4 regions of the Thalassospira sp. MIT121401 genome follow, and region 2 is predicted to be linked to each of the others. Evidence: predicted binding sites of a transcription regulator. Region 2 holds the regulator's gene; each other region holds the start of a gene.
The links. Region 2 encodes PhoB, which activates phosphate uptake and scavenging genes when phosphate is short. Its sites were predicted from a motif close to TNTCATAAAACTGTCA; they were not measured.
Positions count from the first base shown of each region.

Region 1: a site for PhoB is predicted at 3,552-3,567, ahead of SIB88_RS05005 (bifunctional 2',3'-cyclic-nucleotide 2'-phosphodiesterase/3'-nucleotidase). Genes of this name have one in related genera too.
Region 3: a site for PhoB is predicted at 3,238-3,253, ahead of SIB88_RS11710 (choice-of-anchor I family protein). Genes of this name have one in related genera too.
Region 4: a site for PhoB is predicted at 3,576-3,591, ahead of SIB88_RS09770 (RNA degradosome polyphosphate kinase). Genes of this name have one in related genera too.

Region 1 is NZ_CP138926.1:1,116,483-1,122,579, reverse strand. It holds gene SIB88_RS05015 (NnrU family protein) at 113-775, opposite strand; gene SIB88_RS05010 (GcrA family cell cycle regulator) at 978-1,415, shown strand; gene SIB88_RS05005 (bifunctional 2',3'-cyclic-nucleotide 2'-phosphodiesterase/3'-nucleotidase) at 1,518-3,488, opposite strand; gene SIB88_RS05000 (MFS transporter) at 3,655-4,929, opposite strand; gene SIB88_RS04995 (AraC family transcriptional regulator) at 5,080-5,868, shown strand; gene SIB88_RS04990 (hypothetical protein) at 5,919-6,097, opposite strand, start outside.
Region 2 is NZ_CP138926.1:939,293-945,389, reverse strand. It holds gene SIB88_RS04195 (cation:proton antiporter) at 32-2,101, shown strand; gene phoB (phosphate regulon transcriptional regulator PhoB) at 2,217-2,915, opposite strand; gene phoU (phosphate signaling complex protein PhoU) at 2,933-3,655, opposite strand; gene pstB (phosphate ABC transporter ATP-binding protein PstB) at 3,678-4,481, opposite strand; gene pstA (phosphate ABC transporter permease PstA) at 4,483-5,772, opposite strand; gene pstC (phosphate ABC transporter permease subunit PstC) at 5,825-6,097, opposite strand, start outside.
Region 3 is NZ_CP138926.1:2,550,313-2,556,409, reverse strand. It holds gene SIB88_RS11720 (sensor histidine kinase) at 1-660, opposite strand, end outside; gene SIB88_RS11715 (response regulator) at 670-1,404, opposite strand; gene SIB88_RS11710 (choice-of-anchor I family protein) at 1,568-3,163, opposite strand; gene SIB88_RS11705 (NAD(P)/FAD-dependent oxidoreductase) at 3,347-4,354, shown strand; gene SIB88_RS11700 (DUF2256 domain-containing protein) at 4,373-4,567, shown strand; gene SIB88_RS11695 (DUF3253 domain-containing protein) at 4,564-4,848, shown strand; gene pgi (glucose-6-phosphate isomerase) at 4,852-6,097, opposite strand, start outside.
Region 4 is NZ_CP138926.1:2,134,326-2,140,422, reverse strand. It holds gene SIB88_RS09785 (SPOR domain-containing protein) at 1-760, opposite strand, end outside; gene aspS (aspartate--tRNA ligase) at 942-2,729, opposite strand; gene SIB88_RS09775 (SixA phosphatase family protein) at 2,956-3,492, opposite strand; gene SIB88_RS09770 (RNA degradosome polyphosphate kinase) at 3,692-5,839, shown strand; gene SIB88_RS09765 (Ppx/GppA family phosphatase) at 5,885-6,097, shown strand, end outside.

The DNA.
Region 1 (6,097 bases), 180 kb from region 2:
TTGCGCCCGCGATTGCCAAAAACGACAAACGCGGGACATATCTTTGCGGTATGCCTTTGCCACAGTATCCCTTTGATCGCCGGGGCTGACAAGCCTTGCGCTGCGAGTGCCCCTACCAACCGGCCAATTCAAGCGGATTGACCCCGATCACATGGGCATGCCCGCCCAGAAGCACGGCATAAATCACACAACCAAGCAGCAGATCACGCCACCCGATCGCCCCTTTGAGCAGCCCGGACGGCGAAAACCGCCGAGTCCCTTGTAAAATTGCATCCCGACGGGCCGCAGGCATGTCACGCAGGCGGATTTTCTCCATGCGCCAAAATCCAATCAGGGCAAAGATTGCACTGCCGCCAAAAAAGATCACAGCCACCAAATCGCCATTGGCAACGACATGACCAGCCCCCCACAGCATCACGCCCAGCAACAAAGGATGCCGACAAAAAAGATTGATGCCCGGACGGTCCGGATCAAACCCGGATCGACGCCCGATTGACAACGGACAGGGTTGAAGAATGGCGCAGGCCCACAAAATAGAAGCGGGTAACATGATGATAATCAACAGTTTTGCACGCAGAGGATGAAAATCCCAAAGCCATGACGACTCTGCTGTGATCACCTCGTGAATGACCCATGCAAACAGGATGGTCGAAACAAGTGAGAAACCAACAACATAGGCCCAATACCCGATCAGACCGACGATTTTCCCCCTGAGCAGACCGGGAATGATATGTGCCCCAAGGAAAACCGCGAGCGAGATGAAAAACCAGACCAAAGTGCGATCCCCTCTTTACATTGCTGCTTCAACATGCAAATTGCGCTGTTCCCGCATACGGGTCGGGGTGCGAATCTCCAAGACCCTTGCGTTACGAGATATTAGCGGATACCTCTGTATCCCTGTTTGACATCGGACAATTTAGCAACTGCCTGCGGACTGAAACCGTCGGGCGGACAACGGAACACGGAATATACTCGAAATGAGCTGGACGCCGGAAAAGATTGAACTGCTGACCTCGCTCTGGAATCAGGGCTGGACCACGGCACGCATCGGTGAAGAACTGGGTGTCGGCAAAAATGCCGTCGTGGGCAAGGCGCACCGCCTGGGCCTGCCGAAACGCCCGTCCCCGATTCAGCGCCGTGCAGAGGAAGCTGAACAGAAAAAAGCCCCGGCACCCAAGCAGCAGAGCAAAGGCATTTCGATCTTTGATCTTGGCGCTGGCATGTGCCGCTGGCCGTTTGGTGATCCGGGTGATGATGATTTCCACTTCTGTGGCAAGAAGATCGTCCCGAGCAAGCCCTATTGCGAAGAACATTGCGCACAGGCTTATCTGAACGGCAAGAACCCGCGTGAAGACAACCCGCCTGCACAGCAGGGTCAGGGTGGCAAAGGTCCGCAGGCCGCCAACAAGAAATAATATTTGATCGGGATAAAATGCCCGCCCGAATAAAAAAGCCGCCCGTTTCACCGGGCGGCTTTTCTTATGGTGCATTGTTATGATGCGAAACAAGCAGACAGACTATTTGGTCTGCAGGACATATTTGGCAAAGCCGTCCTGATCTTCACCGATGAAGCTGATATTGTCCGGGGCATTGGCGGCCGCCGATGCCTTGGGGCTGGTGACAAAGGTCACCTTGGACGCATCGCCAATCGGGGCAAAGGTCCAGTTGCCATCGGCCTTGGGATCGATTTCCTTTTCGGTCAGGATATAGTTGGCAAGAACCGTGCGGTTTTCATCGGGGGCCTCGACAATGATCGTCGATCCGTCCAGTCCCGGGAAATTGCCGCCACCGCCAGCGCGATAGTTATTGGTCGCAACGACAAACTGCTGATCCGCGGTAACCAGTTTGCCATCAAAGCTCAGATTGACGATGCGGTGACTATCGGCATTCACCACTTCACCGGCCTTGTTATAGCGGGCAGGTTTGGTCACATCGATCTGATAGGTCACCCCGTCAATCACGTCATAGTTATAGGTCGGGAAATCAGGGTTGATCAGCGGCTGTTCATCGCTGTTGTTCGGGTCGATCTGATTGAACTGCCCGGCCGACATTTCAAGCCATTCACGGACCTGATCACCATTCAACAGAACCGCACGCACCGTGTTGGGATAGATATAAAGATCAGCCACGTTTTTAAGCGCGATCTTGCCTTCGGGAATGTCGGTGAAATAGTCCGGACCACCACGCCCGCCGGCCTTGAACGGCGCCCCGGCCGACAGGATCGGAATGCCGTCATATTCCGATCCGTTCAGGATCTTTTCCAGATACCATTTCTGGGCATTGGTCACGATCTGGATCGAGGGGTCATCAGCCACCAGCGCAAAGAAGCTGTTGATCGGGGCCGATGTCGTGCCCACACCTTCGCGCATATAGGCGATCGTTCCTTCGTGCTCTTCCTTGACCGCGGCGATGATTTCGGGATCGGCTTCAACCAGCGGAGTGATGGTACGGCCTTCACGCTGATAGATCGGGCGGGCGTCTGACAGGCTGTCAACGACGGTCCATTCACCTGCATCAGAAACATTGAGTGTCAAATCAATCACGCCAAGATGACTGCCCCAGAAGCCCGGCATGACCGCGGCAACACCATTGATCGTGCCTTTGGCGATATCGACACCTTCAAGATCGGAAAAGGCATCGGACGGGAAGACCGTATGGGCATGACCAAACAGGATGGCGTCAATGCCATCGACCTTTGACAGGTAATAAGTGGCATTTTCTTCCATGCCGTGGCGTTCCATGGTCGAAAGACCCGAATGCGGAACGGCAATGACAATGTCAGCCCCCTTATCACGCATTTCCGGGACATATTTTTCGGCCATTTCAACAATGTCCTTGGTAAAGACCTTGCCTTCCAGATTGGCCTTGTCCCATTGCATGATCTGGGGCGGGACAAACCCGATCACCCCGACCTTTGCCTTGTGGCTTTTACCTTCGTCATCGACGAATTCGCGATCAAGCAGCACATAGGGCTGGAAATAGGGTTTGTCATTTTCGGCATTGCCATCACCATCATCAACAAAGATGTTAGCGCTAACATACGGGAAGTTTGCCCCGGCAATCGCGGTTTCAAGGAACTCCATCCCGTAATTGAATTCATGGTTCCCGAGATTGGCCGCGTCATAGCCCAGCAGGTTCATTGCCTTGTAGACCGGATGGGTTTCGCCCTTTTTCAGGCCGCGTTCCTTGGCCATGTAATCGCCAAGCGGATTGCCCTGGATCAGATCACCGTTATCAACAAAGACGACATTTTCTGCCTCGCCGCGTGCGGTCTTGAGCAAGGTCGCGACCTTTGCCAGACCGACCGTGTCCGATTCACCATCACGGTAATAATCATAATTGACCAGATGGGTGTGGATATCCGTGGTTTCGAGGATACGCAGCGAAACCGTGCTGTCGGCCAGTGCTGTGCCGCTGAGCAATGCCAGCGAAAGTCCGATCGCGGATGCGCCAGCGGTGCGAAGGCCTGCCTTGTGGATGAATGTCATGGGTCTTTTCCCTGTTCGAGTGCTCGGTCGATCAACTTTATTCTTGTTCAGATGGTCAGGTTTTGAAGATTTTGCGAAAAAGATGGGGCAAATACAAATGGAAACGCCCGCGCATCTGCACGGGCGTTTCCGGATTTGAAACAAAGCGCCAAAAAGGCCATTGAGATCAGGCAGGAACGGCATGCGGCGATTTGTAGCCCCGCACCACTTCGTTCCCCGGTTCCGGATCATGGGGCACATTAAGCGCAAGCACCAGCGACACAGCCGCCATCGCCGCACCCGCCAGGAACACCGCACTTGGCGAAAACAGCCACAACAATCCGAATGCCGCCGGGATGAAGACCGCTGCGATATGGTTGATCGTGAAGCTGACCCCTGCTGTTGACGAAATATCGGCCGGATCGGCGATCTTCTGGAAATAGGTCTTGATGGCGATTGCCATGGCAAAGAACAGATGATCGATCACATAAAGGCCACCGGCAACCACATGGTTGTCAACAAAGGCATAAGAGACGAACACGATGAACAGACCGATATATTCAAAGGTCAGGGCACGGCGTTCCCCCCATTTGCCGATCAGCTTGCCGATCTTGGGTGCGAGGAACATGTTGATCGCGTGGTTCAGAAGATACAGCAACGTGATGGTTGCCGCGTCATATCCGAACTTTTCAACCATCAGGAAGCCGGCAAACACGGTAAAGATCTGGCGTCGGGCACCGCTCATGAAGGTCAGCGCATAGTAAAGCCAGTAGCGTTTGCGCAAGATCAGCTTTTTGGTTTGCGGATGGGCATCGGAGAATTTCGGGAAAGCGCCCCAGACAAACAACGCCGCAATCACCGTCAGTGCCCCGCCAAACAGATAGACATAACGATAGTCGACATCGAAGATTTCCAGCATCAGCCAGACAACCCCGAACATCACAAGCGATGAAATCGACTTCGCCGAAAGCTGTTTGCCCATCACCATGGCAGTGCGTTCCTTTTTAACCCATTGCAAGGAAAGCGCCTGCTGCATGGTTTCAAAATAATGGAAGCCAATCGACATCAGAACCGTGGTGCAATACAGGCCAATCACCGTCGGGAAATATCCCGAAATTGCCACCCCGATCCCCAGGACCAGCAAGGACAGCAACGCAAAGGTCTGTTCGCGCAGCACCAGCAAGACAAAGATCGCGGTAAAGGCAAGGAACCCCGGAATTTCACGCAGGGACTGCAAAATTCCGATCTCACGTCCCGTAAAGTCCGCCATCTCGATCGAAAAGTTGTTCAAAAGCGCCATCCATGTCGAAAAGGACAATGGCATGGCCGCGGCCATCACAATCAGAAGAACTTCCGGATTGCGCCAGCCCTTATAGACCGGAACACCGGCCGCCGCATCGGGCACCTCGCCGATCGGGGCCGCGTGGTTGGAGGCTTCGGGTATGATTTCTTCCTTGGACATTTTGTCTCCCCGGACTGGGCCGCATTGGTGGCGGTTCCGCTGTCACGCATCGTATGTTTTGGAATGAAACCAAATTAAACCTATTGCAGGCCGTCTGTCTTACGATAATCTGCCATCATATATCGCAAAACAGACACACGAGGCGTTCCGATGGACCGTCCAACCCCGATTGACGAAGCCAACCATATCCGTCCGCGCCCCTATGCGTTGCCGCGCCCGATCTATGTCCGTATGAGCGACGTGCCCGCCGGGCACAGCATCGGTGCGCACAGCCATGACTGGTGTCAGCTGATTTACGCATCCGAAGGGACGATGAAGGTCATTACCGAAGCCGGGATATGGATCGTGCCGCCACAACGCGCGGTCTGGGTGCCGCCCCATCTTGAACACGCCGTGACCCATGCGACCTTTACCCGTGCGCGCCATATCTATATTGACCGCACTGCGCCGGTGAACCTGCCTGATCGGTGCATGGTACTTGATGTCAGTCCGCTGTTGCGTGAACTGATCCGTGCGGCAACCGAAATTCCGATCGAATATGACGAAGATGGCGCAGAAGGCCGTTTGATGCGGGTTCTGCTTGATCAATTGCGGGCACCGGATCAGGAAAACCTGCATCTTCCGGCCCCGAAGGACCCGCGGCTTGGCAAGATTTGCGACGCGCTGCTTGAAAACCCGGCAGATAACCGCACCCTGGATGACTGGTCGCGCATCTGCGGGGCGTCATCACGCACATTGGCACGGCTGTTTCTGCGCGAAACCGGGATGCCGTTTCGCGATTGGCGCCAAAAACTGCGCCTGCTTTATGCACTTGAAAAACTGGCGAATGACCGCCCTGTCACCGAGATCGCGCTTGATCTTGGCTACGAAACGCCATCCGCTTTCATCGCCATGTTCCGCAAGGTTACCGGACGCACACCGGGCGGGTATTTCCGCTGAACATCCCGCGGTGCCAGCCCGGCAAACCCGGCCCGCCATCCCGTGCAACGTCAATCGTTCCTGAAATTGCGCAGCGGCGGAAAGATGTCATTGTCGGGTTCGGGATCGATGTCATATCGGCGGATGGCTTTGGCGTGGGCCTGGCCGGATTTGCGGTTCTGAGCACACAGATTGTGAATTTCAACCATCATGTCCGATGACCAGCAAAGGGCATTTGCCTTGCCTTCTG
Region 2 (6,097 bases):
ATTTATCTGCTTTGCCGGATCGATTCTGACCATGCATCACAGCGTTCTGTTCGAGCTGTTCCTGATCCTTGCTGCGGCTGTGGTTGCAGTACCCATCGCGCATCGTTTGCGCGCCAATTCGATTATCGGTTTTCTGATCGGCGGATTTTGCATCGGGCCATTCGGGTTTGGACTGATTACCGAACGCGAAGACATTTCCACAGTTGCCGAACTGGGGGTTGTCTTTCTGCTGTTCATGATCGGGCTTGAACTGTCGCGCGAACGATTGCGCGTCATTGGCGGGCGGTTTGCCGCACTCGGCCTGTTGCAGATCCTGGTTTCAATGGCTGCGATCATGGGCGTTCTGGCGCTACTTGATCTGCCATTGGCAGCATCCCTTGTTATTGCCGGTGCGCTTGCCCTGTCATCAACCGCGATCATCCTGAAACAGTTGTCCGATGACCGACAGCTCAATACCCGTTTCGGGCGGGCCGCCCTTGCAATCCTTCTGGTCCAGGACGTGGCGGTTGGTCCGTTCCTGATCATGGTTCAGGCGGCGGGCAATGCCGGCACCGAAACCAGCCCGTGGATCAGTATTCTTCTTGGCTTCGGTTCTGTCGCCCTGCTTCTGGTCGCAGGACGATATCTTTTGCCGCATCTGTTTCGGTATATCGCGTCGCTTAAAAACCCGGAACTGTTTGCGATTGGCACCCTGTTCGTTGTTCTTGCCGCCAGCACCCTGACCGAGGTTTCCGGACTTTCGATGGCACTTGGCGCGTTCATTGCCGGTGTAATGCTGGCCGAAACCGAATTCCGTCATCAGATCGAAGCCGATATCGCGCCATTCCGTGGCGTTTTCCTGTCGCTGTTCTTTATGTCGGTCGGGATGTCGGTCAATGCCAATGTTGTCTATGAACAGTTTGGCAGTGTGCTGCTGTGGCTGATTGCATTGCTTGTCATCAAGACGGCCGTTCTGTTTGTCTTGTCCTTGGCGATCCGGTTCGAACGGGGTTCGGCCCTTCGTGTTGCGATGAGCCTGGCAGCAGGCGGTGAATTTGCATTCGTCATGTTTGCACTGGCGGCCCAGAATGGTGCAATTCCGCGCGATCTTGCTGCGATGCTGATCCCGGTGGTTGCCTTGTCGATGGCATTAACACCGACCCTAATCAATCTTGGCCACCGGATCGAGGAAAAGCTGCATCCCAAGGAAGACGACCAGCTTGGCCCGATCTCGGATGAAACCGAAGGCATCCACCAGCATGTTCTGGTCATCGGCAGCGGGCGTGTTGGCCGGGTTCTGGCGCGTCTTTTGAAAACCCGCGATATTCCGTTCATTGTTCTCGACAGTGATGCCCAACAGGTTTCGCGCGGCCGTGCAGAGGGACTTCCCGTATTCTTTGCCGATGGATCGCGCCCGGAAACATTCCGCGCCGCCCACACCGATGAAGCGCGCATTGCGGTTGTTGCCATGGGTAACCCGCATGCAACCGAAAAGACCGTTGCGCTTCTACGTCAGCATTATCCGCATCTCAAGATCTTTGCCCGCGCCCAGGACATCACCCATATTGGCCCGCTATCGCGCAGCGGGGCCGATGCGGCAATTCCCGAAGTACTGGAAACCGGCCTTCGGCTTTCGGATCATGTGCTGTCGGCCTGTGACGTGCCACAAGAAGACATTGATGCCGAAATCGCCAAGTTCCGGCGCGCCGACATGCTGTTGATGAACGAACTGGCGCCAAGGACCCAGCGTAAAAAAGCCCCGGAACCGGCACAAACAGCACCGGCATCAGACGTCGCACCAGCGACAACACCATCTGCGGCATCTGCGTCCCCGGCGACCGCGAAAACAACAAAGGCATCCGGCACGGCTGCGCAAACCGCAAAACCCAAACCGACGGCAAAGAAACCTGCGTCGCGTGCCACGCCAAAGAAAACAACCGCGCGCAAGGTTGCGACAAAACCCGCCGCAACCAAAACAACGTCGGGCAAAACAACGTCGGGCAAAACCACACCGGCCAAAAAAGCAGCGCCCCGCAAACCGGCGACAAAGACAGCGTCATCAGACAAACTGGCTACATCCCGGTCAGGCCGCACCACACGCGGCAAAACTAAAGACAGCTAAATGCAAAACCCCCGCTGCCTGTGGCAACGGGGGTTTTGTTTGATCTGATTGTCAGGATTTTTCCGACGAGCCATCCAACCAGCCAGCCAGCAGCCCGGCCTTGTGGCCGGATCAATCAGGCCGCAGTTTCCGAGTCCAGCGCATAGCCGGCCGCCCGAACCGTCCGGATGATGTCGCGGGTACCTTTGACATCATTCAGGGCCTTGCGCAGGCGGCGGATATGCACATCAACTGTACGGGTTTCGACATAAATGTTCGGTCCCCAAACAGCATTCAAAAGCTGCTCGCGGGAGAAAACACGCCCCGGATGTTCAAGGAAGTAGCGCAGAAGACGAAATTCGGTCGGACCAAGGTGGATGGCCTTGCCATTGCGGCTGACGCGATGGGCGGCAAGATCCATTTCGATATCGGAATAGACCAACTGCCCTTGTGGTTGCGCCGGACCGGATCGGCGCAGAAGTGCGCGAATACGTGCCAGCAATTCGCCAATCGCGAACGGTTTGGTGACATAGTCATCAGCACCGGTATCAAGCCCGCGAATGCGATCCCCTTCTTCGCCGCGCGCAGTCACCATGATGACCGGCAAATCCCGGCTTTCGGGCTTGCGGCGGATCTGACGGCAAACCTCAATCCCCGACATGACCGGCAACATCCAGTCCAGAAGGACAAGATCAACATGCGTTTCAGCAAGAATTTTCAACGCTTCGTCACCGTCACCGGCTTCGACAACCTGCATCCCCTCACGTTCGAGGTTGTAGCGCAACATGGTTACGATTGCAGCTTCGTCCTCGACGATAAGAACCGTTGGGTCCATCTTCCTATGCTCCAGTGTCACTCATTCGGTTCGACAACAGCAAAGTTCGCTGCATCATTTTTTGGCCGGTCGATTGCCGGCAGGTCTTCGCCCTTGATCCGGTAATAGATCGTTTCGGCGATGTTGGTGGCATGATCGCCAATACGTTCGATGTTCTTGGCGATGAACAGCATGTGGGTCGATGCCGTAATGTTGCGCGGATCTTCCATCATGTAGGTCAGCAATTCGCGGAACAGCGAATTGTACATGTCATCGACTTCCTGATCGCGCGCCCAGACGCGTTCCGCCTTTTCGGCGTCACCTTCGATATAGGCGTCGAGAACATCCTTGATGATTTCCTGGGCCAGCTTGCCCATGTTCGGGATCACCTGAACCGGACGGATCGGCGGGATCTGGTTCAGGACCTGGGCACGTTTGGCAATGTTCTTGGCCAAATCACCAATACGCTCAAGATCATTGGACAGCTTAAGCGCCGTCACGACCTGACGCAGGTCATCAGCCATCGGCTGGCGCAGGGCCAGAAGACGGACCGCAAAGTCCTGCACTTCCTGTTCAAGAACATCGATACGATGGTCTGAAAGAATGACTTTTTCAGCCAGTTCCGAGTCACGCTTTACAATAGAGCGGATCGCAGAGATCAGCTGACTTTCTGCAAGCCCGCCCATCTGCGAGATGATGTTGTTCAGACGGGTCAGTTCCTCGTCGAACGAACTCACGATATGTGTTTTGTCGTCAGCCATTTATGCGTTCTCCTCGTATCGCTTAACCAAAGCGACCGGTAATGTAACCCTTGGTGCGGTCGTCTTTCGGGTTGGTGAAGATCTGATCGGTTTCACCAACTTCTACCAGCTTGCCAAGGTGGAAAAATGCGGTCCGCTGCGATACACGCGCAGCCTGCTGCATGGAGTGCGTCACGATCACGATCGTGTAGTTCGAACGCAGTTCGTCAATCAGCTCTTCGACCTTTGCCGTTGCGATCGGATCAAGTGCCGAGCACGGCTCGTCCATCAAAATGACTTCCGGACTGACCGCGACCGCACGTGCGATGCAAAGACGCTGCTGCTGACCACCCGAAAGACCGGTAGCGGGCGATTGCAGGCGATCTTTTACTTCCTTGAGAAGACCGGCACGCTCAAGCGAGGTCATGACAATTTCATCAAGTTCGTCACGCGAATTGACCAGCCCATGAATACGCGGGCCATAGGCCACGTTGTCATAGATCGATTTCGGGAACGGGTTCGGTTTCTGGAACACCATCCCGATACGCGCGCGCAACTGAACAACGTCGATCCGCTTGTCATAGATATCGCGGCCATCAAGGGTCACCTTGCCATTGATGGTCACACCATCAATCGTGTCATTCATGCGGTTCATGCACCGCAGGAAGGTCGACTTGCCACAACCCGACGGGCCGATCAAAGCGGTAACCTGACGTTCGACGATATCCAGATTGACATCGAACAGCGCCTGGTTGTCGCTATAGAAAAGATTAAGGTCACGTGCCGTCATTTTCGGGCTTGCGACCGACGGCTCTGCCGTCATTGCGCTCTGGGATACAGCAGCCATTTTACCACTTCCGTTCAAATTTTTTGCGCAGATACACAGCCAGTCCATTCATCAGGATCAGGAAGGCCAGCAACACCATAATCGCTGCCGAGGTTTTCTCGACAAAGGCACGTTCCGGGCTGTCTGCCCAAAGATAGATCTGGACCGGCAGAACCGTTGCCGGATCAAGTGCACCACCCGGGATATCAACGATGAAGGCAACCATGCCGATCATCAAAAGCGGTGCCGTTTCACCAAGTGCCTGTGCCATCCCAATGATCGTCCCGGTCAGAATGCCCGGCATCGCCAGCGGCAGCACATGGTGGGTTACGGTCTGAACCGGCGAGGCACCAAGACCAAGGGCCGCCTGGCGGATTGACGGCGGAACCGCCTTGATCGCTGCACGCGACGCAATGATGATGGTCGGCAAGGTCATGAGTGCGAGCGTCAAGCCACCGACAACCGGGGCCGAACGCGGCAGATGCATGACATTGAGATAGACCTCCAGACCAAGCAGACCGAACACAATCGACGGCACAGCAGCAAGGTTGTTGATATTGACTTCGACAATTGTCGTGAACCGGTTCTTCGGTGCGAATTCCTCAAGATAGACCGCCGCAAGAACCCCGATCGGGAAGGACAGGGCCAAGGTCACAAGCAGGGTATAGAATGACCCGACAGCCGCCCCCCAGATACCGGCAAGTTCCGGCTCGCGGGAGTCACCACTGGTAAAGAAGCGGGCATGGAACTGCTTTTCGACCGCACCGTCTTCGACCAGCGCATTGTACCATCCGATTTCCTGGTCATTGAGACGACGGCTGCTTTCATCAACTTCGGCATCGATATAGCCTTTGTTGAGCATGTCGAAATCATCACCGGAAATCAGCCAGATCTTGCGAGTCTGCCCGATCAGGTTCGGGTTTTCCATAACCCGTTCACGCAGATCATAGGACGCACCACCTGACACGATGCCATACAGATCACGGCGATCGCGGCGGCTGGTTACTTCGGGGAACCGTTCACGCAGGGACTGCTTGATCAGGCCGTCAAAGTTGGCCTTGCCGATAACGGCCGGATCACCCGTCCTGTCCGGATCGATTTCCGCCGGATCAAAGTGAACTTCAAGCTGAATGTAGGTCTGGAAGAATGCGCTATAGCCTTTGGAGACAATAGAGAAGCCCAGAACAAACAAGGCCAGAAGCGCAACACCGATCGCGCTTAGTCCATAGATTTTAAAACGACGCTCAGCTGCGTAACGCTTTTTGATGTTACGTGCGATCTTCGGGCTGTCCCAGTCTACGGGCTTGTGCATTTTGTCCGAAATCACCTTTGCTGCGGCTCTGTCTTCCATAAGGGATGCCATATCAGTCATATTTCTCGCGATACTTCTGAACTACCTTAAGGGCAAATACGTTCAAGCCCAAGGTGACAAGGAAAAGAACCAGCCCCAACGCAAAGGCTGAGAGGGTTTTTGCACTGTCAAATTCCTGGTCGCCGACCAGAAGAGTAACAATCTGCACAGTCACAGTCGTCACGGCCTGAAGCGGGTTGACCGTCATGTTGGCAGCAAGACCTGCGGCCATCACCACAATCATCGTTTCACCAATTGCGCGCGACACAGCCAGAAGAACCGCACC
Region 3 (6,097 bases), 1.6 Mb from region 2:
TCCGGCCAGCAAATCGGCAAGGGCGGCAAAGACGGCCAGAACCGCAACCACCCCCATCAGAAACATCAGAAACACAAGCGATGGCGATGAATAGCTGGCCCATAATTCATCATGACTGATCAAAAGCCGCTTGCCCGACGGCATCATGATTTCAAGCTGGGCTTCCAGTCCCAGACGCGCCATTTCGCGCGACAATTCTGCAAAAAACAGGCTGGGATTTTCGGTTGCCTCGATGGTGGCACGTTGTTCGGAACTCAGGCGCCCGCGCAGGAAATGGACCTTGACCGATGTCGGCCAACCGGTATTGGCCAGTCGCACCGGCATGGCGATATGTTGTGCCGGCCTTGAAAACAAAAGCAACGTGCCAAGATCATCGGCTGGCAAGATGCGCAATGCCATGCCATCGCGCGCCGCAATATCGACGATATTGGCTTCGAATTCGGGATTGTCGGCAATGCGGGCCAGCTCACGGATGGTAAAGCCCAGCGTATAGGCCCGGCTGATCCGCTCGTTGCGTTCAATGACATAATAGGATGCCAGCGCACTCAGCACGGCAATGATCACGCCGCCCAGCATCATCAGCATAAAGATCCGCCCACCCAAGGTACGCGGTTTGTAGCGTCTTAGATAATCACTGAACTGTGCGAACATGTCCGCCATCACACAGTCCTAAAGCGTCTGTGTATCGGCGCAGAACTGATACCCGATCCCGCGAACGGTTTTGATCAGTTTGGGATTTTTCGCATCTTTTTCGATCTTGCGCCGCAGACGGCTGATCTGGATGTCGATGCTGCGATCAAATGGCAGTGAACTTTGCCCGCGGACAATATCAACAAGCTGTTCACGCGACAGCGCCCGCTTGTTGTTTTTCACCAGTGCCAGCAACAATGAAAATTCACCGGTCGACAGATGCACCGCCACATTGTCGGCATCGCGCAATTCACGCGATCCGATATCCAATGTCCATTCACCGAAAATAATACGCTGGGTCGGGGCGACTTCATTGTCGGTCGGCCCGACGGCACCGGTTTCAAACCGGCGAAACACCGCCCGGATACGGGCCAGAAGTTCGCGGGGATTGAACGGTTTGGTCAAATAGTCATCCGCACCAAGTTCAAGTCCCAGAATACGGTCGGTATCCTCACCCACCGCTGTCAGCATCACGATCGGCACCTTGGATGTGCGCCGGACATCCCGGCATAACGCAAACCCGTCTTCGCCCGGCAGCATGATGTCCAGAATGACCAGATCAATCTTCCAGTCGCGCAAGGCACGGTGCATCTCGTTGCCGTCCGAAACGGTCGTGATGCGAAAACCATGCTGCAGCAGGAACTTTTTCAAAAGCTTCTGGATTTCCTGATCATCATCGACAACCAGAATATGAGGTTCACGTCGCGTAGTCAGAGTCCCGAACTCCCCTTTATCAATCGGTCATGTTCCTGACCGTGCGCGGAGTTTAGTCCATATTGCCTTCGGATTGAAACATTTTACCATGACCTGATCATAAAAGAAAAAGCCGGGCTGAACCCGGCTTTCCCTGTATCTGCCCGATGCGTCACACCGGATTTTATTTCAGGTCATAGACCTTGGTGCTGCCCGATACTTCGGATGCAATCACCAGCATGGCATTCCCGGTCGGGCTGTCCTTGGCATCAACGAACTGCATGCCTTCGGGTGCCAGTTCGCCTGCGGTGTCTGCTTCGGGATTGCCCGAGAAACGGCGATCACTGTGATAGGTGACAAATTGCGGGTTGGCCGGATTGCTCAGGTCATAGACCATAAATCCGCCCTGCCGTTCCAGTCCGATAAAGGCATAGGGAACGCCGTTGACATACCCCGCAGCAATGCCTTCAGGTTCCGGGCCTTTGTCGTCGGAACGATTGTCACGGCTGTAATTTTCGGTGTCAGAGGAATTAAAGACATTGGCGTATTTCGCCGCCAGCACCTGCTCGAACGCATCGCCACTATCAAAGACCATCTCGCCGCTGGCATTCAGAACCGAGAATGACCGCGCGCCATAGCTGTAAATAACGTCAACATCCCCGTCACCATCGGTGTCACCCTGTGCGGTGGTCGTTTTCAACCGGCCAAGATTTTCGTCTTTCTGAAGAGTGTCGGCATTCGGGAAGGCCACCGGGTCAAGGGTCAGTTTGCCAACCCGGGTTTCTTCGCTGTAACCGTCATAGTCACGGGAATCGCCTTCGTTGGCGATCAGGATCCAGTCCTTGCCGCCAATTTCAATCGCATCAATGGTATCGGGCATATACATGCCCATCACCGGCCAGGTGCGGATATTGATCTTGCCGTCCTTGTCACTGGCATCAAAGGCATGCACCGAATGGTCCTTGAAACCAAGACCGGCCACATGTTTGACCGTCGCGGTTTCGATATCGATGATGGCGACGGCATTGTTTTCCTGAAGCGACACATAGGCGGTCTTGCTGTCGCCTGAAACAGCAATGTATTCCGGCTCGATATCCTGGGCGACGCTTGACGTACCCGGGTTGGATGTCCGCATGCCGTATGGCAGTTCCGCATCATTCAGGAACTTGAAGCCAACCGTGCGCACATCGGCATCGCTCAAACCATCGACACCACCGGCAATCGAAATGATTGAAACGCTGCCTTCCGGGTCGTTGGTGAATGCGTCATTGGGTTCGCCTTCATTGGCAACAAGGACATATTTGCCATCGGGTGAAAACTTGATCATGTCGGGCAATGCACCGACTGTTACCGATGCGATAAAGTTGCCTTCGGTATCAAAAAACACCGCCTTGCCCGGGGCCTGCTTGTCTTCATTCTCGACCGCGACGGCAACGATCCCGTTTTTCACCGCAACACTGTTTGCGCCCTTGCCCCAGGTCGCAAGTTCAAGTGCGCCAAGCTTGGAAAGCTTGTCGGGGTTTGACATATCAAGGATATCAATCGCCTTGTCCGCGCCATTGACGACAAAGATGCGTTTGGACAACGGGTCAAATGCCGGGATTTCTGCGGCACCCTCATCGAGCATGCCGGTGCGATATTCGCCCATCGGCACAATCGTGATCGGGTGTGCGCCCGCGTTGGTAACACTGTTGGTCATCATCGCGTGATCTGGTGTAGTACCGGCACAGGCCGTCAAAAGTACGGAAATAGCAGCAGTTGCCATCAATGAAGAACGCATAATTCCCCCTTGGTAAATGGTTCGACAGATCAGACAACCTGCTGATTTGCTGTAACGGTTTGATGACCCGGGCGTGACAGTTTCATAAATATCTTGTGGCAGTGACTGCTCCAACCCGCCCCGTCTTGCGTATCAGAATCAAACCGCTGAATTGTCGCAACACCACATCATCGGGGCTGTCAGATGAAATCAATCCGCATCGCCATCATCGGCGCAGGCATGACCGGACTGAAAGCTGCAAGCACTTTGCACAAGGTCGGAATGGACGTCACCGTCTTTGAAAAAAGCCGTGGTCTGGGCGGGCGACTGGCATCACGGCGAACCGATTTTGGTCATTTCAATCACGGTGCGCAATATGTTACCGCTCGTCATCCCGGTTTTGCCGCCTATCTGGAACAGGCCGCATCGCATAACGCCGCCCAGAACTGGAAACCGAACCTGCATCATGGCGACATTCCCGCCATGCAAAGTGCCGGGAACCTTGCGCTTGATCACTGGTATCAGGGCGCGCCGCAAATGAACAAACTGATCAGCCCTCTTGTCGATGCCTTTGCCATTCACAAACAGCACCGCATCACCAGGATTGAACAGCTTGATCGCAAAAGCTTTGTCCTTCATGACGATCTCGACGGCGAATTCGGCCCGTTTGACGGGGTTATCGTAACGGCTCCTGCCCCGCAGACGGCTGAATTGTTGCGGCCACTTTCACCGCGTTATGACGCGATTGGTGACGTGGTTACCGCACCATGCTGGGCGGTGATGGCGGCCTTTGAACAGCCACTTCCGACAGCATTTGATGCCATGCTGCATCCATCCCCGGCAATCAGTTGGGCAGCGCGCAGCACACAGTCAGATGATCTGTTCCACCGGCGCTGTCCCGACCCATGGGTTCTTCATGCCAGTCCGCAATGGTCGCGCGACCATCTTGAAGATGACAAGGACCGGGTGATTGAAAACCTTCTGGCTGCCCTGCGCGATGTGAGTGGCGTCAAACTGCCGCAATTGCATTCGGTGCAGGCCCATCGCTGGCGCTATGCGCGCACCGAACGGCCACTGGGTTCAAGCCATCTGAACGGTATGAACGGGCGCGTGATCGCCGCCGGGGACTGGTGTCTTGGTGCCCGGGTCGAAGCCGCATGGCGCAGCGGTCAGTCTGCCGCCCATGCGATGATTGAAACCCTGATCGGATAAATACGACCCGGTAATGCCATGCCCCGCAATGCCAATGGATCATTCCGCGCCAAGGCGCATTTGCCGTCAAAGACATGCCTATCCTGCGGCCGGCCATTTTCGTGGCGACGCAAATGGAAAACCTGTTGGGAGGACGTCAAATACTGTTCCGACCGATGCCGCAACAGCCGTTCTCACAAAAGATCACCTGCACATGATGGTGCAGGGTCATGATGGTTGATGATGTCGAGGAAACCCGGCCAACCTATGCGGTTTTGCGCCAAAGAATGCTGTCACTTGCCGCCCGGCGCGGTGCGGACAAATCCTTCTGCCCGTCCGAGGTCGCCCGATCATTTGGCAAAAGCTGGACCGATCTGATGCCGCGCATTCATCAGGTGGCCGAACAGCTCTGCGCCGAACGGCTGCTTGAATATCAAAAGGGCGGTATCAGCCATGGCCAAAACCGCCCTTCCGGTGCCTATCGACTTTGTCTGGTCCCCGATGACGGGGACTAGCAATCACCCGCGCAAAGCATGCAGACGCTTGATCAGACCTGCTGTTGATGCGTCACGCGCACCTGCGTCTTCCTTGCCTTCGACCATCGGCAGCAACTCCTTGGCAAGCTGCTTGCCAAGCTCGACGCCCCACTGGTCATAGGAATTGACGTTCCAGATGATGCCCTGAACAAAGATTTTATGTTCATACATCGCCACCAACCGGCCAAGGGTGAATGGATCAAGCTGCTTATACAGGATCATGGTGCTGGGCTTATTCCCGGCAAATACCTTTTGCGGGGCAAGAACATCAATCTCGGCCGGGGGAAGGTCACTGCCCGCCAGTTCGGCCCGCACTTCATCCTCTGTCTTGCCACGCATCAATGCTTCGGCCTGCGCCAGACAGTTTGACACCAGCTTGTCGTGATGGTCGCCAAGCGGATGGAGCGCATTGGCTGCAACAATGAAATCAACCGGGATCAGTTCGGTGCCCTGATGGATCAGCTGATAAAACGCATGCTGCCCATTGGTGCCGGGCTCGCCCCAGATGATCGGACCGGTTTCATAGGCAATCGCCTTGCCATCGCGGGTGACCGATTTGCCGTTGCTTTCCATATCAGCCTGCTGCAAATAGGCCGGCAGTCGCGAAAGATGCTGGTCATAGGGCAGGATGGCCTGGCTCGATGCGCCCAGAACATTGCGATACCACACCCCGATCAGGGCCAGGATCATTGGAATGTTGGTTTCCACCGGTGCGGTTTTGAAATGGTTATCCATTGATTGCGCACCGCGCAGAAGGTCTTCGAACTTGTCATAGCCGACTGCCAGAATGATCGGCAAACCAATCGCCGACCACAGGCTGTAACGCCCGCCGACCCAGTCCCAGAACCCGAATGCATTATCGGTATCAATTCCGAACGCCGCGACCTTATCAAGGGCGGTTGAAACCGCCACGAAATGCTTGGCGACCGCGCTTTGATCCCCCAGCGCCTTTACCAGCCAGTCACGGGCGGAATAGGCATTGGTCAGCGTCTCATCAGTCGTAAAGGTCTTGGACGCAATGATGAAAAGGGTCGTTTCCGCATCAAGATCCTTGAGCGTATCGACAATATGCGCGCCATCGACATTTGAAACGAAATGGCAGCGAATGCCATCAATATGGAACGGGCGAAGCGCCTCGTTGACCATCACCGGGCCAAGGTCGGACCCGCCAATACCGATATTGACCACATCGGATATTTTCTTGCCTGTATGGCCCTTCCATTCTCCG
Region 4 (6,097 bases), 1.2 Mb from region 2:
GCGGCGCTGCAAGTACATCACCGGCCAATCCCTGGCCGTCTTTGGTCACATCAATCGGTGCGGAACCCGTTGTGCCATCATCGGTCATAACGGTGGTGTCAACCAGGGCGGCCGTTACGGTTCCGCTCAAGGCCGGCTCGGCCGGTTTTGCATCGGGGACATATCCGGCAATTGCCGCATCGGCTTCGGCCTGGGGATCAAGAACATTCCCCTCGCGGCCATATGAATTCACATCACCAAGATCGAGTTGCTCGCTCGCAGATGCGACCTCAACCGGCTGCGCATCGGCAAGCCTGTCATTGGTTGCCACTTGATCGACCGGCACTTCATCGACCGGTGCGACAGGTGCATCAAGTGCGGCTTCGCTCACGCTTGCGCGCGGCGGAAGATCGGTTTTGATGATCGGGGTGGCCGTCATGTCGGCCGGGCGCGACCAGTTTTCAGCCGGTGCATTGACCGCATAGATTTCCGGGCGGGCGGCGCGAATTTCACGTTTAATTTCGGGCTCGCCCATCACTGCAAGGGCGGCGGCCTCTTCCTCAAGGATGGTGTCCTCATCCTTGCAAACATCCTGATCAAACAGCGGACGGTGCAAGGCGCAATCCTGCGCGGCGACGATTGAAACAGCGTGATCGGTGGTGCTTTTGCCGGTTGTGACATAACTGATCAGGTCACCTGCCAGTTTGGCGACGGTAAGTTCGATCGGCCCGCCACATGCGCCCAGCGCCAAAGGTGCCGCCACAACTAATATCTTTTTCACAGCCCGTCCCCCGCAGGATCAAATTTGTTCTATTGCGGGCACTTTGACGCATTGGCGGTTAATATTAGGTAACCAAAACCTGCCCGCATCATCCGGTGGGGCACAAGTTCAACGAAAAACGGCCCGGAAAACCGGGCCGCTCTTTTCGTTTGAAATCCAGGTCGGATGACCGGTCTTTCAATCAGTCTTTTTTTGCCTTCGGCGGCATCTGGACACGCAGATGCAATTCCTTGAGCTGCTTGTCTTCGACATTCGACGGCGCATTCATCATAAGGTCCTGCGCCTGCTGGTTCAGCGGGAAGGCAATGACTTCACGAATGTTCGGCTCGTCTGCCAGCAGCATGACGATACGGTCAACACCCGGTGCGGAACCACCGTGCGGCGGGGCGCCGAATTTGAATGCGTTAAGCATGCCACCGAACTGTTCTTCGACAACATCCTTGCCGTAACCGGCGATTTCGAACGCACGATACATGATGTCCGGGCGATGGTTACGAATGGCACCCGACGACAGTTCGATACCGTTACAGACGATGTCATACTGCCACGCCTTGATATCGAGCGGGTTCATGGTCTCAAGTGCTTCAAGACCACCCTGCGGCATCGAGAACGGGTTGTGGCTGAATTCGATCTTGCCGTCGTCGTCTTCCTCATACATCGGGAAATCAACGATCCAGCAGAATTTGAACATGCCTTCTTCACGCAGTTCAAGTTCGTCACAGACCTTGTCACGGACCTTACCGGCAAATTTGGCGGCTGCCAGTGCCTTGTCACAGACAAAGAAGACCGCGTCGCCATTGGCAACGCCGGTGATTTCCTTGATCTGGGCGATACGGTCAGCATCAAGGTTCTTGGCAATCGGGCCTTTTGCTTCGCCGTCTTCGCCATAAACGATGTAGCCAAGACCAGCCGCACCTTCATCACGTGCCCACGAATTGAGTTTGTCAAAGAAGCTGCGTGGGCGTGCTGCGGCACCGGTTGCCGGAATGGCACGAACGACCGAACCTTTTTCGATGTTCGACGCAAAGATGCCAAAGCTCGAACCACGGAACGGCTCGGTCACATCGGAAATGATCAGCGGGTTGCGCAGGTCCGGCTTGTCCGAACCGTATTTCGCCATCGATTCATCAAACGGAATACGCGGGAACGGGAACGGGGTCACATCACGACCACCGCCAAACTCGACAAAGATTTCGTACAGAACCGGCTCAATCGCGGCAAACACGTCTTCCTGGGTGGCAAAGGCCATCTCGAAGTCGAGCTGATAAAACTCGCCCGGCGAACGGTCGGCACGGGCGTCTTCATCACGGAAGCACGGTGCGATCTGGAAGTAACGGTCAAAGCCCGAAACCATCAGAAGCTGTTTGAACTGCTGCGGGGCCTGCGGCAGGGCATAGAACTTGCCCGGATGCATGCGCGACGGCACCAGGAAGTCACGCGCACCTTCCGGCGAACTTGCCGTCAGGATCGGGGTCTGGATTTCCAGGAAGCCCTGTGCGGTCATTTTCTGGCGCATGGCCGAAATGACTTTGGAACGCAGAACGATGTTGGAATGCACGCTTTCACGACGCAGGTCGAGATAACGGTGACGCAGGCGGATTTCCTCGCCATATTCGACATCGCCAAAGACCGGCATCGGCAACACTTCGGCCGAAGACTGAACTTCGACATTCGATGCGTAAACTTCAATTTCGCCGGTCGGCAGATTCGGGTTGATGGTTTCTGCGGTACGTTTGACAACCTTGCCATCCACCGTGATCACGCTTTCGGCGCGCGCTTTATCAAGCGTTTCAAACAGCGGGCTGGAAATGTCGATCACGACCTGGGTGATGCCGTAATGGTCGCGCAGGTCAACAAACAGAAGGTTGCCGTGGTCACGCTTACGGTGAATCCAGCCAGACAGACGAACTTCCGCATCTGCGTCAGTCGCGCGCAGCGCATTACAATTGTGTGAGCGATAAGGATGCATTGTCATTCCAGGTTGCTTTATATTTTGGGCCGCAAATTTGGCCGCAAAGGTGCATGCCAGACCCGCGCTGTCAAACAAAAAACGCACCACAACGTGCCCGGCCCGAACAATTCGGGACGTTTTGCTGTGATGTGTCGGTTGCCGTTCAGACGCGGCGTCAAAATTTCAGCGGTATAAAACGCTCTCGGGGGCTGCGCGTCAAGTGCTGTCACCAGAGACAGTCAAATCATTCCGATCCGATTTTGACAGCCTGCAATTCCTTGACCTTGGTAAAGCCGATCAGCCTGCCGGTGCCAAATGCAATATCGGTCCAGTTTTCAACATCAAATTCAAAATGCGCCAACGCACATGTCGGGAATTTTCGCGCCATGGCGTCGCGCGCGACCTCGTCCCCGCCGCCAAACAGTGCCTGGGCGAATTGTTCCATCCCCGGATTATGGCCGATGAACATCACGGAATTTGCGTCCTCGTGGGTGTGATGCAAACTTTCAAGCAGCACCCGTTCCCCCGCCATATAAAGATCTTCGCTATAGATAACGTCCGCATTGCTGGCAAAATCACGCCCAAGAAGGCCAAGCGTCTGAACCGCACGGGCGGCTGTCGAACACCACACCAGATCAGGGATCAGAGCCTGCTCGCGCAAGTAACGCCCCATAAAGGGGGCTGCCTTCTCGCCACGGCGGTTCAATTCCCGATCATGGTCGGCCCGACCGGGATCGGCCCAGCTTGATTTGGCATGTCTGAGCAACAGCAACGTTTTCATGTCTTTGGTCTTTACGGCCATGAAGGATGATCAAACGGTGTTCTTCCATGCCATATCAACGCCCGCGATGCCATCAGAAAAACTGACACATAAATTTAAGAAAATTGCACGGGCGCAAACAGTTATCCTATACTCCATTTGCAACCGGGACCTGTCGCATAAATTCAAAGACATTCCCTCAATCCGCAGGAGGCATAGCGTGACTCACGCCGCTGCAGTTCAATCAAGCGCGATCACCATTGATTCGGAAAGCCGCTTTATCAATCGCGAACTTTCGTGGCTGGCTTTCAACAATCGTGTTCTTGAAGAAGCCCAGAACAGCGGGCACCCGCTGCTTGAACGTTTGCGCTTTCTGTCGATTTCGGCCAGCAACCTTGATGAATTCTACATGGTCCGCGTCGCGGGCCTTGTCGGGCAACTTCGTGCCGGCATGACCAAAGTCAGCCAGGATGGCATGAGCCCGTCCGAACAGCTGCGTGCCATTACCTTTGATGCCAACCAGTTGATGCAGGATCAGCAACGCATCTGGCGTCAGCTCAGCCGTGAAATGGAACAACAGGGCATCTCGGTCATTGATCAGTCCGATCTGACCCAGACCGATCGCAAATGGCTTGATGGCTATTTCATGCGGGAAATCTTTCCGACCCTGACCCCGCTTGCGATTGACCCGTCACACCCGTTCCCGTTCATTCCCAACCTTGGCTTTGCCATTGTGATGCAGCTGTTTGACCCGGCGGATGGTCACAATATGCGCGGTCTGATCCCGGTCCCGCAAAAGATCGGCCGGTTCCTGCGCCTGCCCGGCCGGACCGAACGCTATCTTCCGGTCGAACAGGCGATCTTGCTGTATCTCGGCAAGCTGTTCCCGGGCTTCGATATGATCGAACATGGTTTCTTCCGCGTCATCCGTGACTCGGATGTCGAGATCGAAGAAGAAGCAGAAGACCTCGTGCGCGTTTTCAAAACCGCGCTTAAACGCCGCCGTCGTGGCAGCATCATCCGCCTTAAGGTCAATGCCGGCATGCCCGAAGACCTTCTGGACTTTGTGATCGACGAACTTGATGTCGCACTCGAAGAAGTCGTCAAGGTTGATGGTCTTTTGGGTGTTGTCGATGTCAAACAGCTGATCGATTCCGATCTGCATCATGATTTGCTGTTTGCGCCCTATGCCGCGCGCTATCCGGAACGGGTGCGCGACTTTGGTGGCGATTGCTTTGCCGCGATCAGCAAAAAGGACCTGGTGGTTCACCACCCGTTCGAAGATTTCGACGTGGTGGTGCAGTTCCTGCTTCAGGCAGCACGTGATCCCGATGTCGTCACCATCAAACAGACGCTTTACCGTACGTCGGAAAACAGCCCGATCGTCAAGGCCCTGATCGCCGCGGCCGAGGCCGGAAAATCCGTTACCGCCATGGTCGAGCTCAAAGCCCGCTTTGACGAAGAAGCCAACCTGCGCTGGGCGGCCGACCTTGAACGTGCGGGTTGTCAGGTGGTCTATGGCTTCCTTGACTGGAAAACCCACGCCAAGGTGTCGCTGGTTGTGCGCCGTGAAACCCACGGCCTTAAAACCTATGTCCATTTCGGGACCGGCAACTATCATCCGATCACGGCCAAATTCTATACCGATATTTCCTTCTTCTCGTGCGATCCGGCACTGGGGCGTGACGCGGCAAGCATCTTTAATTTCATGACCGGCTATGCCACGCCGCGTTCTTTGGAAAAGATCGCGATTGCACCGCATACCTTGCGGCCAACCCTTCTGACCCACATCGATCAGGAAATCGAAAACTGCAAGGCCGGCAAGCCGTCCGGCATCTGGGCCAAGATGAACAGTCTTGTCGATCCGGTGGTAATCGATGCACTTTATCGTGCAAGCCAGGCGGGCGTTCATGTCGAACTGGTGGTGCGCGGGATTTGCTGTTTGCGTCCGGGTGTGCCGGGGCTTTCGGAAAACATTCGCGTCAAATCGATTGTCGGCCGGTTCCTTGAACATTCGCGCATTGTGGTCTTTGCCAACGGGGCCAAACTTCCGTCGCGCAAGGCCAAGGCATTCATCTCCTCTGCCGACTGGATGCCACGCAATTTGAACCGCCGGGTTGAAACCCTTGTTCCGGTTGAAAACCCGACCTGTCAGCGCCAGATTGTTGAACAGATCATGATTGCCAATCTCAAGGACACTGCACAGGCCTGGTATCTTCAGCCAGATGGCTCTTACGAACGTTGTGAAGCTGATCAAAAGGCATTTTCATCCCATCAGTATTTCATGACCAATCCGTCCCTGTCAGGTCGCGGCAGCGCCCTGAATGAAGAGGACCCGAATGTCCCCGTTCTGCAACTTGATGACTGATGCCGTCAAAATGCAGACACACGACCAACAGGTGCCACCAACAGTATGCTAACTGACCAACGGGCTTCCAACCGCATCGCGATCATTGATGTTGGCTCCAACTCTGTGCGCCTTGTGATTTTCGACGGCATGACGCGTGCCCCGATCCCGATTTTCAACGAGAAAGTCATGTGCGGACTGGGGCGTGATCCGGAAGATACCGGCAAGCTCAATCCCGAAGGGGTCGAGCTTGCCGTGGTCGCCATGCACCGGTTTGCA